4 regions of the Kitasatospora sp. NPDC048298 genome follow, and region 3 is predicted to be linked to each of the others. Evidence: riboswitches for the same ligand, from Rfam matches in the RefSeq annotation. Region 3 holds a riboswitch; each other region holds the start of a gene.
The links. Region 3 has a riboswitch for cyclic di-AMP ahead of ACGF0D_RS12280 (transglycosylase family protein). Riboswitches for the same ligand answer to the same signal wherever they lie in the genome.
Positions count from the first base shown of each region.

Region 1 (3,299 bases), on a different contig from region 3:
GGTGGACAGGCCGCGCTCCTTCAGCACGCCCTTGAGCGTGTGGTAGACCTCGACGCCCCAGCGGACGGCCTCGGAGAAGGACTCCGCGCCGATCGGGGCGATCATGAACTCCTGGATGTCGACGTTGGAGTCGGCGTGCGACCCACCGTTGAGGATGTTCATCATCGGGACGGGCAGGACGTGCGCGTTCGGGCCGCCCAGGTAGCGGAACAGCGGCAGGTCGCTGGCCTCGGAGGCGGCGTGCGCGACGGCCAGCGAGACGCCCAGGATGGCGTTGGCGCCGAGCGAGGACTTGTCCGGGGTGGCGTCCAGGTCCAGCATGGCCTGGTCGATCAGGCGCTGCTCGGTGGCGTCGTAGCCGACCAGCTCCGGGCCGATCTGCTCGATGACGGCCAGGACGGCCTTCTCGACGCCCTTGCCGAAGTAGCGGTTCTTGTCGCCGTCGCGCAGCTCCAGCGCCTCGAAGGCACCGGTGGAGGCACCCGACGGGACGGCGGCACGACCCGTGCTGCCGTCGTCGAGGCCGACCTCGACCTCGACCGTGGGGTTGCCGCGCGAGTCGAGGATCTCACGGGCTACGACGACATCGATGGACGGCACGAGGCATCTCCTTGCGGAAGCAGGGTCCGGTCTGACGGTGGGTGCTGTCAGCAGGACGATTGCGGAGTCGTTACGACCAGAGCCTAACCGCCCGGGCTCCCGGGGCCACGTCCGCCTCGGTCCCGTCTCAGCGTGTGGCCCCACTACCCACCGGTAGTTCACCTGCTTGTCCCAGCTTGTCCCACCGGAGCGGGCGAATGCGGACGAAGGGGACCGGTAGGACCGGTCCCCTTCGGACGGCGGGCGGAGCGACACCGGCGTCGGGTCACGACGGGGGTGACGACGGCGTCGGGTGACGGCCGGGGTGACGACGGCGTCAGGTGACGGCCGGTGCGACGGCTCAGCCGAGGTGCAGCACCTGGCCGGGCATGATCAGGTTCGGGTCGCCGCCGACGGTGGCGTGGTTCTGGTCGTACAGCGCGTGCCAGCCGCCGGACACGCCCTGGGCGGCGGCGATGGTCGACAGGGTGTCCCCGGCGCGGACGGTGTAGTCGTGGCCGGCGGCCTGCGGGGCCTGCTGGGCGGCGAGCAGAGCGTACTGCGGCTGGGCGGCGGCCTGGCCGGCGTACTGCTGGTAGACGCTCTGGTGGCTGGTCCAGTACCAGGCGCCGTTGTTCTGGTACCAGAACACCTTGGCGTCGGCGTCCCAGCCGGCCTTGCCGGAGAAGCCCGGGGTCTGCGGCTGCGCCTGCTGCTGCGGGGCGGCCTGCTGGACCGGCTGCGCGGCGGGCTTCTGGACCGGCTTCTGGGCGGCGGGCTGCTGCGCGGCCGGCTTCTCGGCCGGCTTGGCGGCGGGCTTCGGGGTCTGCTGCTTGGGGGCGGACTGCGGCTTGGCGTCCGAGGAGGTGTCGACCACGGCCGCGGCGCCGCCCTTGGCCAGACCCGCCTTCTGGGAGCAGACCGGCCAGGCGCCCGGCCCCTGCGAGGCCAGCACCTTCTCGGCGACCGAGATCTGCTGGGCCTTGCTGGCCTGGTTGGCCTGCGACGCGTAGGCGGTGCCGCCGTACGCCTTCCAGGTGCTGGAGGTGAACTGGAGGCCGCCGTAGAAGCCGTTGCCGGTGTTGATGCCCCAGTTGCCGCCGCTCTCGCACTGGGCGACGGCGTCCCAGGTGGAGGCCGGGGCGGCGGAGGCGCCGGTGGCGGTGAGGAGCGGCATCGCGAGTCCGACGCCGGCCACACCGGCGACGGCGATGGCCTTCTCGGCCTGGGTGCGACGACGGTGACGGCCAGTTCCAACGAACAGCATGAAGAGGTCCCTCTCCGCACGCCTGCGAGGTGAGCTGTCGGGTTCGGACCGGGAGGTGGCCCGGCCGCCGTGCGCGGAAACGATTCCGCTCGGGCGGCTTCACCCCAAGCCGTGGGAGACGGCAACAAACCTGGTTCCCCCGCCCCTGCCCAGGGTCTGGTCGGTTTCCCGGGCGCGGCGGGCAGGATTCGGCGTTCCGCGCACGAGGTCCGCAGCTGCGAACTCCAGGGAGAGTAGACAGATCATCAGGACAATCACAAGCTCATATCGTCGACATCACACGACAATTACGGCCCGTGTTCGATCGCCTACCAACGGCGGTGTTATGTCCGGATTGATGGGTGTTCACACCCCCGTCGGCGGGCGATCGGCGACGTCCAGTCAGCGTGATCTCAGCAGGTCGGAGGCGTTTGAGAGGCCTGCGAAGGGGTGTACGGAGGGGTATGCGGAGAGCGGCCCTCCGGACTGAATTCCACCGGTAGTTCGCGCAGCCCACGCATGATCAGGCCACCGCGCCAGCGCAGGGCGTCCGGGCTTTCCGCGAGCCGCAGATCGGGCAGCCGGGAAAGCAGCGAGGCCAGCGCCGCACGCCCCTCCAACCGGGCGAGCGGAGCGCCGATGCAGTAGTGGATGCCGTGCCCGAAGCCCAGGTGGGGATTGTCCGCACGGGCCAGGTCCAGGGTGTTCTCGGCGGCGAACCGGGCCGGGTCGCGGTCCGCCGCGGCCAGCACCACCAGCACCGGGTCGCCGACCGGGATGTCCACCCCGCCGATGGTCAGCGGACGGGTCGCGAACCGCCAGGTCGCCAGCTCCACCGGCCCGTCGTAGCGCAGGAGTTCCTCGATCCCGGTCTCCAGCAGCGCGCTCTCCCCGCGCGCCACCGACTCCTGCAGCAGCCGGCGCTGCTCCGGGTTGCGCAGCAGCGCGTACGTGCCGTTGCCGATCAGGTTCACGGTCGTCTCGAAGCCCGCGAACAGGAGGATGAAGGCCATCGCCGCGGCCTCGTTCTCCGTCAGGTGCTCACCGTGGTCACTGGCCCGGATCAGACCGGAGATCAGGTCGTCCCCGAGGTCCGCGCGCTTGCGGTGGATCAGCTCCAGCAGGTACGCCCGCATCCGCTTCACCGCCCGCCCCACGCCGCCGCGCTGGCCGCCGCCTTGCCCCGGCTTCGTGTGTCGCAGCATCATCCCGGCCCAGTCGCGGAAGTCGTCCTGGTCCTCGGCCGGCACCCCGAGCATGTCGCAGATCGCGTAGATGGGGAGCGGGAAGGCGAACTCGTGGATCAGGTCCGCCGAGCCGCGCTGCGCGAAGCCGTCGATCAGCCGGTCGGTGAGCTGCTGCACCCGCGGCTCGAACTCGGCCACCCGGCGCGGCGTGAACGCCTTCGACACCAGGCGGCGCAGCCGGGTGTGGTCCGGCGGGTCGATGTTCAGCAGGTGGGTCATCAGGTCCG
Region 1 is NZ_JBICYZ010000009.1:7,735-11,033, forward strand. It holds gene eno (phosphopyruvate hydratase) at 1-600, opposite strand, end outside; gene ACGF0D_RS10035 (transglycosylase family protein) at 941-1,846, opposite strand; cyclic di-AMP (ydaO/yuaA leader) riboswitch at 1,852-2,018, opposite strand; gene ACGF0D_RS10040 (cytochrome P450) at 2,239-3,299, opposite strand, start outside.
Region 1: linked by a shared signal. The riboswitch ahead of ACGF0D_RS10035 (transglycosylase family protein) and the one ahead of ACGF0D_RS12280 (transglycosylase family protein) in region 3 are both predicted to bind cyclic di-AMP.

Region 2 (3,299 bases), on a different contig from region 3:
GGAGGCCGCCAAGTACGCGCCCGCCGACATTCTCTGACGGGTGGCATTCCCTGACGGGAAGCGCCTTCTGACGTAGCGTCAGCCCTTGGGTGAGGGCCCCGCCGCCGGACCGGTGGCGGGGCCCTCGCGCGTCACGGGGACGTGGCCCGGGTCGAGCGGCGGGGCGGTGGGCCCGCACGGCCAGTCGCAGTTCGGCTCGGCCACCGGCTGCTCCTCGGGGGCGAGCACGTTGCCCCGTACGGTCGCGGAGGCGATCAGCCCGCCGGCGACCAGCAGGCCCGCGCAGATCAGCATGGCGGTGTGGAAGGCGGCGTCGACCGAGGAGGGCACCCGGTAGGCGTCGCCGCTCAGCCCGGCCAGCGCCGGCAGGGCGGCCACCGCGAGCAGGCCGGCCGCGCGGGCGGCGGCGTTGTTGACCCCGCTGGCGATGCCCGCGTGGCGGACCTCGACGGCGGCCAGCACGGTCGCCGTCAGCGGTGCGACCAGCAGCGTCATGCCGCAGCCCAGCACCGTGACGGCGGGCAGCACGTCCACCCAGTACGAGGAGTCCGGGCCGATGCGCAGCATCAGCAGCACCCCGGCGGCGCACAGCATCGGGCCGACGGTGAGCGGGATGCGCGGGCCGATCCGCTTGCCGAGGCGCCCGGCACGGGCGGACAGCAGCAGCATCAGCACGGTGATCGGCACCAGGGCGAAGCCCGAGACCAGCGGCGAGAACCCGGACACGATCTGGAGCTGCACCACCAGCAGGAAGAAGACGCCGCTGAACGCCGCGTACACGCACAGGGTGACCAGGTTCACCGCGGTGAACAGCCGGGAGGAGAAGAGGCCGAGCGGCAGCATTGGTTCGGGTGCGCGGCGCTCGACGGCCACGAAGGCGACGCCGAGCGCCACCCCGATCACCCCGCTGACCCAGACGGTGGGGGACAGGCCCTCGCCGGCCGCGGTCAGCGCATAGGTGATCGCGCCGAGGGCGAGGGCGGCGAGCACGGCGCCGAGCACGTCGAAGCGGCCGGAGGCGTCCTTGTCCCGGCTCTCCGGCACCGACCGGGTGGCGACGGCGATCACGGCGGCGGCGAGCGGCAGGTTCAGCAGGAAGATCCAGCGCCAGCCGGGTCCGTCCACCAGCCAGCCGCCGAGGAACGGGCCGACCGCGGCCGACACCCCGCCCAGGCCGGACCAGAGGCCGACCGCCGCCGAGCGGTCGTCAGGGTGGAAGACGGCCTGGAGCATGGCGAGCGAGCCGGGGGTGAGCAGTGCTCCGCCGATGCCCTGGACGGCGCGGGCGGCGATCAGCACGTGGATGTTCGGTGCGGCGGCGCAGGCGGCGGAGGCGATGGCGAACCAGACCACGCCGATCAGGAAGACCTTGCGCCGCCCGTAGCGGTCGCCCAGTGCGCCGCCGAGCAGGATCAGGCCCGCCAGGGTGAGCAGATAGGCGTTCAGGGTCCATTGCAGGGACGCGAGGGAGGCGCCGAGGTCGGCGCCGATCCGGGGCAGGGCGACGTTCACCACGGTGCCGTCGAGCATCGCCATGCTGGAGCCGAGCACCGTCGCCAGTAGTACCCAGCGGCCCTGCGCGGTGCTCAGGCGCAGGGTGCCGGCCTCTGAGGTGGCCACGGGCGAATCCTGCGCTGCCGGGGCGCACGTGACAAGGGTCACCGGTGGGTGTGTTGACGGTGGGCGGGGTGTGAGTAGGCGGCTGCGCAGCGTCGCGGATCTCGGCGCAGGGTCGTGGATCAGTGGCGGGGGGTGAATGGATTGTGTACGGATCGTGGGCTCCGGCCTGCGGAGGGTCACCGGGGGAGGGGGAATGGTTGCGCTTTCAAAGATCGACATTGCTTCACCCGAACGGATGGGTTTTAGTTCAGCGACCGCCCGGCCAGTCCGGACGGATCCGCCGGGTGGAACGCCGAGTCCTGCCGCTGCCCGGTGGTTCGAAACGAACTCTGTACGGCAGGAGCGGGGGACCCACAGGTAAGTCGCCGGACCGGAGTTCGCGCCTCAGGGCGCGGGCGTCCAGGACCGGCTAGGGGTGAAGCCGCGCATGCGGCCGGGCAACTCCAGCCCGAACCCGACAGCTCACCTCGCAGGCGTCGGAGAGGAAACTTCCATGCCTGCTCAGGCTCGTCGTATCGCCCTGCCCCGCGCCGCCCGCATCGGCATCGCCACCGCCGTCACCGGTGTCTCCTTCGCCCTCCCGCTCGTCACCGCGATGAGTGCCCAGGCCCACACCGCTCCGGCCGCGCCGGTCGCGCAGGCCGCCGCCTCCGCCGGCGCCGAGTCGGCCGCTCCGGCCGCTGCTCCGGCCACCGCTCCGGCCGCCCGGGCCGCGCAGGAGAGCTACCGCGTCGTCAGCGGTGACACCCTGTCCAAGATCGCCGAGGTCAAGAACGTCGAGGGCGGCTGGCACGCGCTGTACGAGCGGAACCGCTCGGTCGTCGGTGCCAACCCGAACCTGATCTTCGCCGGCCAGCAGCTCGCGCTGCCGGGCCACGCCGTCGCGCCGTCGGCCGACTCCGCTCCGGCGAAGCCCGCCGCCCCGGCCGCCCCGGCCGCTCCCGCGACCCAGGCCGCCAAGGCGCAGGACCAGGTTCAGGTGCGGACCGAGGTCGCCAAGCCGTCCGCGCAGCTGCAGACCCAGCTGCAGGTCGCCACCCCGGCCCAGGCCGTGACCGCCACTCCGGTCGCCGCCGCCACCTCCGGCTTCGTCGCCCCGCTGGCCAACCCGAGGCTCGGCACCGCCTACGGCGTGGCCGGCTCGATGTGGGCCTCCGGCCACCACACCGGCCAGGACTTCGTCGCCTCCACCGGCACCCCGCTGCGCGCCATCGCCAACGGTGTCGTGGTCAAGGCCGGCAACGGCGGCGCCTACGGCAACGAGGTCGAGATCAAGCTCGCCGACGGCCACTACGCCGAGTACGCGCACCTCTCCTCGATCGGTGTGAGGATCGGTCAGGCCGTCACCGTCGGCCAGCAGATCGGCCTCTCCGGCGCCACCGGCAACGTGACCGGCCCGCACCTGCACTTCGAGATCCGCAACGGCTCGGAGTACGGCTCGGACATCAACCCGGTCGCCTACCTGCGCGCGCACGGCGTCGCGCTCTGACCCACGGCTGAACTCCGAGGGTTTCCGGAACCACCGTCGCTGCGGGGCGAAACGATCCTCCGGGATGGTCATGTCGGGTGACCGCTCGACCGGGTGATCGCCGCACGGCGGACATGGGCGCGGGACACGCCCAGGCCGGCCCGGCCGTACGAGGACTCCTCGTGCGGCCGGGCCGGCCACTGCCGTTTCC
Region 2 is NZ_JBICYZ010000023.1:38,170-41,468, forward strand. It holds gene purB (adenylosuccinate lyase) at 1-37, shown strand, start outside; gene ACGF0D_RS18800 (MFS transporter) at 79-1,620, opposite strand; cyclic di-AMP (ydaO/yuaA leader) riboswitch at 1,974-2,111, shown strand; gene ACGF0D_RS18805 (peptidoglycan DD-metalloendopeptidase family protein) at 2,114-3,109, shown strand.
Region 2: linked by a shared signal. The riboswitch ahead of ACGF0D_RS18805 (peptidoglycan DD-metalloendopeptidase family protein) and the one ahead of ACGF0D_RS12280 (transglycosylase family protein) in region 3 are both predicted to bind cyclic di-AMP.

Region 3 (3,299 bases):
GCGTGCGCGCGGCCGGTCGTGGCGGCCGTCGGGTGGTCAGCCCTCCTGGGTGGTCGGCCGGTCGGCGGTCAGACGGTGCCCGTCGGCCGCGTCGCCGGTCCGGGTCTCGGTGCGGCGGCCGCGGGCCAGGTAGTCGCGCAGGACCAGTTCGACGGCGTCCTGGGGGTTCTTGGTGCCGGAGAGCATCATCACGTCGATCGCGAGGTTCGCGTCGAGGGTGACGGTGACCTGGGCCATGTGGACTCCTCCTCGGGTGTCCTCGGGTGCAGAGCAGCAGCATGCCCGTTGGAGCGGGGATCCACCACGGGGATACGGCCGGAGGTACGCCGGAACCCCCGGGGGGAGCGACCAGACTCTCCCCGGGGGCGTGGGTGGTCAGCGTTCGGGCGACAGCTGACAGATGATGAAATCTGTTACCTGTTACCTGTTACCTGTTACCTGTCAGCTGAAGCCCGTCGGCTGTCCGACTGCGCGCCGTACTCAGACCCGGCCGGCGAAGTCCGGGGCCCAGTTGGCGATGCTCTGCTCGCGGACGCCCGAGCTCGGGTTGGCGGCCTCGACGTACTTGCCGTTGCCGACGTAGATCGCGACGTGGTAGACGCCGGAGTCCTTGCCGTTGTTGGACCAGAACAGCAGGTCGCCCGGCTGGAGGCTGTCCAGCGAGACGTGGGTGCTGGCGGCGGCCTGGTCCGCGGCGACGCGCGGGACGGAGACGCCCGCAGCGCGCAGCGCGGCCTGGGTCAGGCCGGAGCAGTCCCAGCCGCCGTTGCCGGTGCCGCCGTAGACGTACGCCTGACCGACCTTCGACTCGGCGAAGGCGACCGCGGCGGCCATGCTGCCGGTGGCGGCCGGAGCCTGGGTCTGGGCCTGCGGCGCGGGCTTGGTGGCCGGCTTGGCGGCCGGGGCCGGGGTCTGCGCGGTCGGCTGGGCGTTCACGGCACCGCCGTTCGCGGACTGGCCGGACTTCTGGGAGCGGTCCGACCCGGTGGAGTCCGAGCCGTTCGCACCGCCGAAGGACAGCTGCTGGCCCGGGTAGATGGTGTCCGGGCCCTCGGTCAGGGTGCCGCGGTTGAGCTCGTACAGCCGCTGCCAGCCGCCCTGCACGTTGTGCTGGTCGGCGATCGAGGACAGCCAGTCGCCCTCGACCACGGTGTAGTCGCCGTCCTGGGCCTGCTGCTGACGCTTCTGGACCCAGTCGCCGCGGTTGCCGGAGGCGATGGAGCCCGCGGTGGCCTGCGCGCCGTCCTGGGCGGGCGCGGCGGGCTTCGTGGCGGGGGCCTGGGGCTTCGCGGCCGGAGCGGCCGGCTTGGCGCTCTGGACGGGCGCGGCGGGCTTGGAAGCGGTCGAGCCCGTGGTCGAGCCCGCCGAGGTGTCGACGGCGGCCGGGGTGCCGCCCTTGGTCAGGCCGGCCTTGACGGAGCAGACGGGCCAGGCACCCGGGCCCTGCGAGGCGAGGACCTTCTCGGCGATCGCGATCTGCTGGTCCTTGGTGGCCAGGTCGGCGCGCGCCGCGTAGGCGGTGCCGCCGAAGGCGGACCAGGTGCTGGAGGTGAACTGGAGGCCGCCGTAGAAGCCGTTGCCGGTGTTGATGCTCCAGTTGCCGCCGCTCTCGCACTGGGCGACCTTGTCCCAGGTGGCGACGGAGGCGGCCGAGGCGGTGCCCGAGGTGAGGCAGGGGACGGTGAGGCCGACGCCCGCGACGCCGAGGGCGGCGATCACGCGGCGGGTGCGGCTGGGCAGGCTGGTGCCGTTGGTGGGCAGCATGAAGACGGAGTCCTCTCCCACGCCTGCGAGGTGAGCTGTCGGATTCGGGCTGGAGTTGCCCGGCCGCGCTGGTGGGCGCGGCTTCACCCCTAGCCCTGGACCGTTCCGGAGACCGGTCCGGGGCGACTTACCTGTGGGTCCCCCGCTCCTGCCGTGGTGCGTTTTCGCGCTGCCAGGACATCCGACGGCAGGACTCGGCGTCGCGGATGAACCGGGTTCGTGTGGTCACGAACGGGGAGCACGTTAATCAGACTCAAGTTCAAACTGCAAACCACTGTGATGTGCATCACGGTTTAGTGGGAACTGCCAAAATTGCTGCCACCCATGATCGCAAATGATCGTTTTCGGGCAATGTCGTTGCTGAAGTCGACAACTGGCTCCACCTCAGGGCTGACGTGACGGCGCGTCGAGTCGCGGAGTCGGCGCACCCTGACGGTGGGGGAGTGGTCGCGATTCGAATGCCTGGCCCCGCGCTCCCTATTCCCTTTCAAATACCGCCAGAACGGACATTCCGCGCCATTGTCGTCCGCATCCCGGCGGGAGGGTGGCACGGGAGGGGCGACCCGGGAGTGACGACGCTCGGGCGGTGGGAGTGGGAGGGGTAAAGCGAAGGGCCCGGAACGCAAGCCGTTCCGGGCCCTTCCGAGCGCGCTGAGCGGCGCGCGGAGTCGACTACTGCCCGGCGGGCGCCTCGGCGGCCGCGTGGGCGCCGCGAGCACCCTCCACGACGCCCTCGGCCTCGGCGGCGGCCGCCGCCTCCGCCTCGGCCCGCGCCAGGTCCTCCGGGGACGGCGTGGGCAGCGCGGCCAGGTACGTGGAGGCGATCAGCTGGCCGACCGACGGGTACGACCCCAGCGGCGCGGCCGACGGGCAGCCGGTCTCCTCGGCGGCGGTGGCGAGCAGCTCGGAGTCCGCCTCCGGGCCGATCACCAGCGGGGCCAGCGCCGGGCGCTGCGAGCCGGTCTCCCTGAGGTGGTTGACGGCCGCGGCCACCGAGCCGGGCACGTCGAGCGCGGCGGCGACGACCGGCACGGCCAGTCGGGCGGCCAGCAGCACGCCGGTGATGCCGGCCGCCGCGGCGGCGTCCTCGCCGCCGACGGTGGTCAGCACCACGCCGTCCGCGGCGGTCGCGATGGCGAACAGCCGGGCGCGGTCGGCCCGGGCCAGCCCGGCCTCGGACAGCCGGACGTGCACGGCCTCGGCCAGCAGCGGGTGCGGGCCCAGCGGGTCGGTGACGGGCGCGCCGTACTCGGCGGCGAGCGCGTGAAGCTCGGTCAGGAAGGTGTGCGGGCCGGGCACCAGCGGCACCAGGACGGGCATCGGCAGCCCGGCCTCGGCGGCCAGGGTCAGCAGCTCGGCCACGGTGCGGTCCTCGCCGTCCGCGCCCTCGGTGCCGTCACCCGGGAGGTAGCCGACCGCGGTCTGGACGCCGTTCTGCTCGGTGCGGACGATCGAGAGCAGCTCCTCGACGACCGAGCGGGACTCGGGCCCGGCGGTCGCGGGCACGGCGAGCACCAGGGCCGGGGCGCCGGCCG
Region 3 is NZ_JBICYZ010000011.1:165,361-168,659, forward strand. It holds gene ACGF0D_RS12275 (hypothetical protein) at 37-237, opposite strand; gene ACGF0D_RS12280 (transglycosylase family protein) at 481-1,785, opposite strand; cyclic di-AMP (ydaO/yuaA leader) riboswitch at 1,772-1,933, opposite strand; gene ACGF0D_RS12285 (sirohydrochlorin chelatase) at 2,437-3,299, opposite strand, start outside.

Region 4 (3,299 bases), on a different contig from region 3:
AGGGCGCCCGGCGGCGGGCTCTCGACGAAGGCGTCGATCAGGACGATCCCGGCGACCCGCTCGGGCGCGTCCCCGGCGGCCTTCACGACCGTCGCCCCGGTGTACGAGTTGCCGGCGAGGACGGCGCGCTCGATGCCGAGGTGGTCGAGCAGTGCGAGGACGTCGTCGGCGATGGCGGCCGGGCCGTAGTCGTCCCAGCTGATCGAGGATTCGCCGAAGCCCCGCAGGTCCATGGTGACGACCCGGTGGCCGGCGGCGACCAGCAGCGGGCGCAGGTGCCGGTACGCGGCCCGGCTGTCGAGCATGCCCGGGAGCAGGACGACGGGGGTGCCGTCGCCCTGCCGGGTGTCGTCGAAGGCGATCCGGCCGCCGGGAACGGTCAGGTACTGGGTGCTCGGGGTGATGGTGCCGTTCACGGGGTCCTCCTCGGGCCGCGGGTGCGGGGCATCGGCGGTACTGCCGATAGCCACAAAGCTAAGGCTAATAGCCTTAGCCGTCAAGCGGTCGGCGGGCCGGGGGAAACGGGCCGAGGGAAGGGGGCACGGTCGGACGGGTGCGGTCAGACCCCTTCCACCTTGAACGGGTCGTGCTCGCTGAGCAGCTTCTCCAGTCGGGCCTGGTCCACCCGGGTGACCATCTCGCTGGACTCCTGCCGGTCCCGGACCACCTTCGCCAGCGTGAACGCGGAGGTGACGGTGTAGAGGAGGCCGATCCCGAGGAAGGCCCGGGTCCACCCGCCGACCGGCAGGTAGGCGATCCCGGCGGCGAGGGCGATGCCCGACAGGGCGAAGGAGAGGATGGCCTGGATGTGGTACGCGGCCGTGGTGCGGGTCTGCATCGGTGCGCTCATGGCGTCAGGATGCGGCCGCCCGGCAGGGCCGCACATGAGTAGGGGTACTCAGATGGGGCCGTGCGTGGGGGGCCGTTCGTTGACGTCCGTTCACCTGCCATCGGGCGGCCCGAAACGGATGGCTTGGAATCAGAGCCTCCTAGGATTAACGTTTGATAACGCAGCGCGGTTGTCAACGCCGTACCCAGACGGCACCGTGCGCCGTCGCCTAATCCCGCCGACCCGCCCCCGGGCAGGTCAGGGAGCCGGGGAACCACGTTCCTTGGGGTGAATCGGCGGGGCTCCGGCCCGGCCGTAGGAGACCTTCCTGCTCCGAACCCGTCAGCTAACCCGGTAGGCGCGAAGGAAGGAAAGGAGCGCGCCTCCGTGGCGTCGACGCACACCCCGGCACACCCGGCCGGCCCCGCAGCCGGTACCCAGCTCCTCGACCACCCCGGCCCGGACGGCCCCGAGGCCTTCGGCCCGGAGGCGTTCGCCGCGGAGGCCGACACCAACCGCCACCGGATGCCGCGTCAGACCCGCGGGGCCTCCCCGCTGCTCGGCGTCACCGCCGTCGCCGCCACGCTGGGCGCCACCGGCTTCGCCTCGGCGACCCCGGCCGCAGCCCCCGCCGTCGAGGTCCCGGACGAGACCCCGGTCGCCCTCGCCGCCGACCCCGGCCTCGCGCTCGCCGCCCGCATCCAGCACCAGGCCGACAGCCAGCGCACCGCCGCCGAGGAGACCGCCCGGCTGCAGGCCGCCCAGGAGGCGGAGGCCAAGGCCGCCGCCAAGGAGGCGGAGGCCAAGCGCGCCGCCGAGGAGGCCGAGCGGGCCAAGGCCGCCGCCCTCACCCTCCCGGTGGACGACTACCGGCTCTCCGCCCACTACGGCCAGAGCGCCCGCTACTGGGCGAACCTGCACACCGGCCTGGACTTCGCCGCCGACACCGGCACCCCCGTCCACGCGCTCGGCCAGGGCACCATCACCTCGGCCGGCTGGGCCGGCTCGTACGGCTACCGGATCGTCGAGACCCTGCCCGACGGCACCGAGATCTGGTACTGCCACCTCTCCTCGATCACCAAGGGCTCCGGCAACGTCGCCGCCGGCCAGCAGATCGGCAAGGTCGGCGCGACCGGCAACGTCACCGGCCCCCACCTGCACATGGAGGTCCGCCCCGGTGGCGGCGCCCCGGTCGACCCGGAGCCCTGGCTCCAGCAGCGCGGCCTCAACCCCTGACACACGCGCACCGACGCACCCGCGGGAGGCCCCCGGGCCGGGGGCCTCCCGCGCCGCGTCTCACTCCTCGACGGGCAGCTGCGCCAGGTACGCGTCGATCTCCTCCGGGCCCGGCTCCGGCGCCAGCTCCGGGAACTCCGTCACCAGCAGCCGCGGCAGCCCCGGCACCGTCCAGTCGCCGAACAGGTCGAGCGCCGCGTCCACCGCCGCCTCCTCGAACCTCCCGAAGTCCCCGGTCAGCTCGTCCGGCATCGGCCGTCCCAGCGCGGTCAGCTGCGCCAGGTTGCGGTAGCTGCGCCGCATCAGGCCCTGCTCCAGCAGCCGACGCGCGCCGTCCGTGGCCATGCCCACCGAGAGCACCCGGGCCGGGCCCCAGCCCCGCTCGTCCGGCTCGTCCAGCCAGCCGGCCGACGCCAGCGCCTCGAACGCCGCCAGCCGCTCCTCCTCGGTGAACTCCCCGAAGCCGGCCAGCCACTCCCGCACCGCCTCCGGGTCCGTGACGTCCGCCCCGTGCGCGTGCAGCAGCAGCGCGTACAGCCGGGGCCAGGTCACCAGGTCGGCGCGGCGCAGCAGCCCGGTCGCGACCTCGCCCTGCCACTCGGCCTCCTCGTGCAGCCGCTCCTGGCGCTTGGCGTTCAGCCGGCGGGCCGCCCGCTGGTGGTCGACCAGCAGCCGGACGGCGTCGCCGTAGGCGAGCGGGTCCTCCTCGGGCGCGGGTTGGACGTACAGGTGGAGCCGCTCGTGGAGCAGGTGCTCCACCGCGTCGGAGGTCAGTTCGGGCCAGCCGTCGTGCATCCTGCCCTCGCCCAGCTCCAGCAGCGCCAGCACCGCGCGCAGCGGCCCCTCGGCCACCGGCGCGCGGCCCTGCTCGGCCGCCCAGGCGAGCAGGTCGGCGGCCTTGGTGCGCGGGGCGAGCCGCAGGTCTTCGTCGTTCATAGTCCGAACGGTAGCCGCCGGGCGGGGATAGGGTCGGCAGCCATGGTCCCCGTACGACTCACCGGCCCGCGACTGGCCGTCCGCGAGTACCACCACACCGAGGGCGACGTGGACGCGCTGCACGCGCTGTTCGGCGACCCGGAGGTCACCCGGTACCTGCCCTTCGGGCCGAGCGACCGGGAGGACTGCGCCGACCAGGTCGAGCTCTACCTGGAGGAGGCGATGGCCGAGGAGCGGGACACCTACCGGCTCGCCGTCACCAGGCTCGCCGACGCCGAGGAGCCGGACGACGCGATGC
Region 4 is NZ_JBICYZ010000061.1:30,266-33,564, forward strand. It holds gene ACGF0D_RS33380 (alpha/beta fold hydrolase) at 1-416, opposite strand, end outside; gene ACGF0D_RS33385 (YiaA/YiaB family inner membrane protein) at 560-850, opposite strand; cyclic di-AMP (ydaO/yuaA leader) riboswitch at 1,046-1,204, shown strand; gene ACGF0D_RS33390 (M23 family metallopeptidase) at 1,217-2,065, shown strand; gene ACGF0D_RS33395 (hypothetical protein) at 2,126-3,001, opposite strand; gene ACGF0D_RS33400 (GNAT family N-acetyltransferase) at 3,044-3,299, shown strand, end outside.
Region 4: linked by a shared signal. The riboswitch ahead of ACGF0D_RS33390 (M23 family metallopeptidase) and the one ahead of ACGF0D_RS12280 (transglycosylase family protein) in region 3 are both predicted to bind cyclic di-AMP.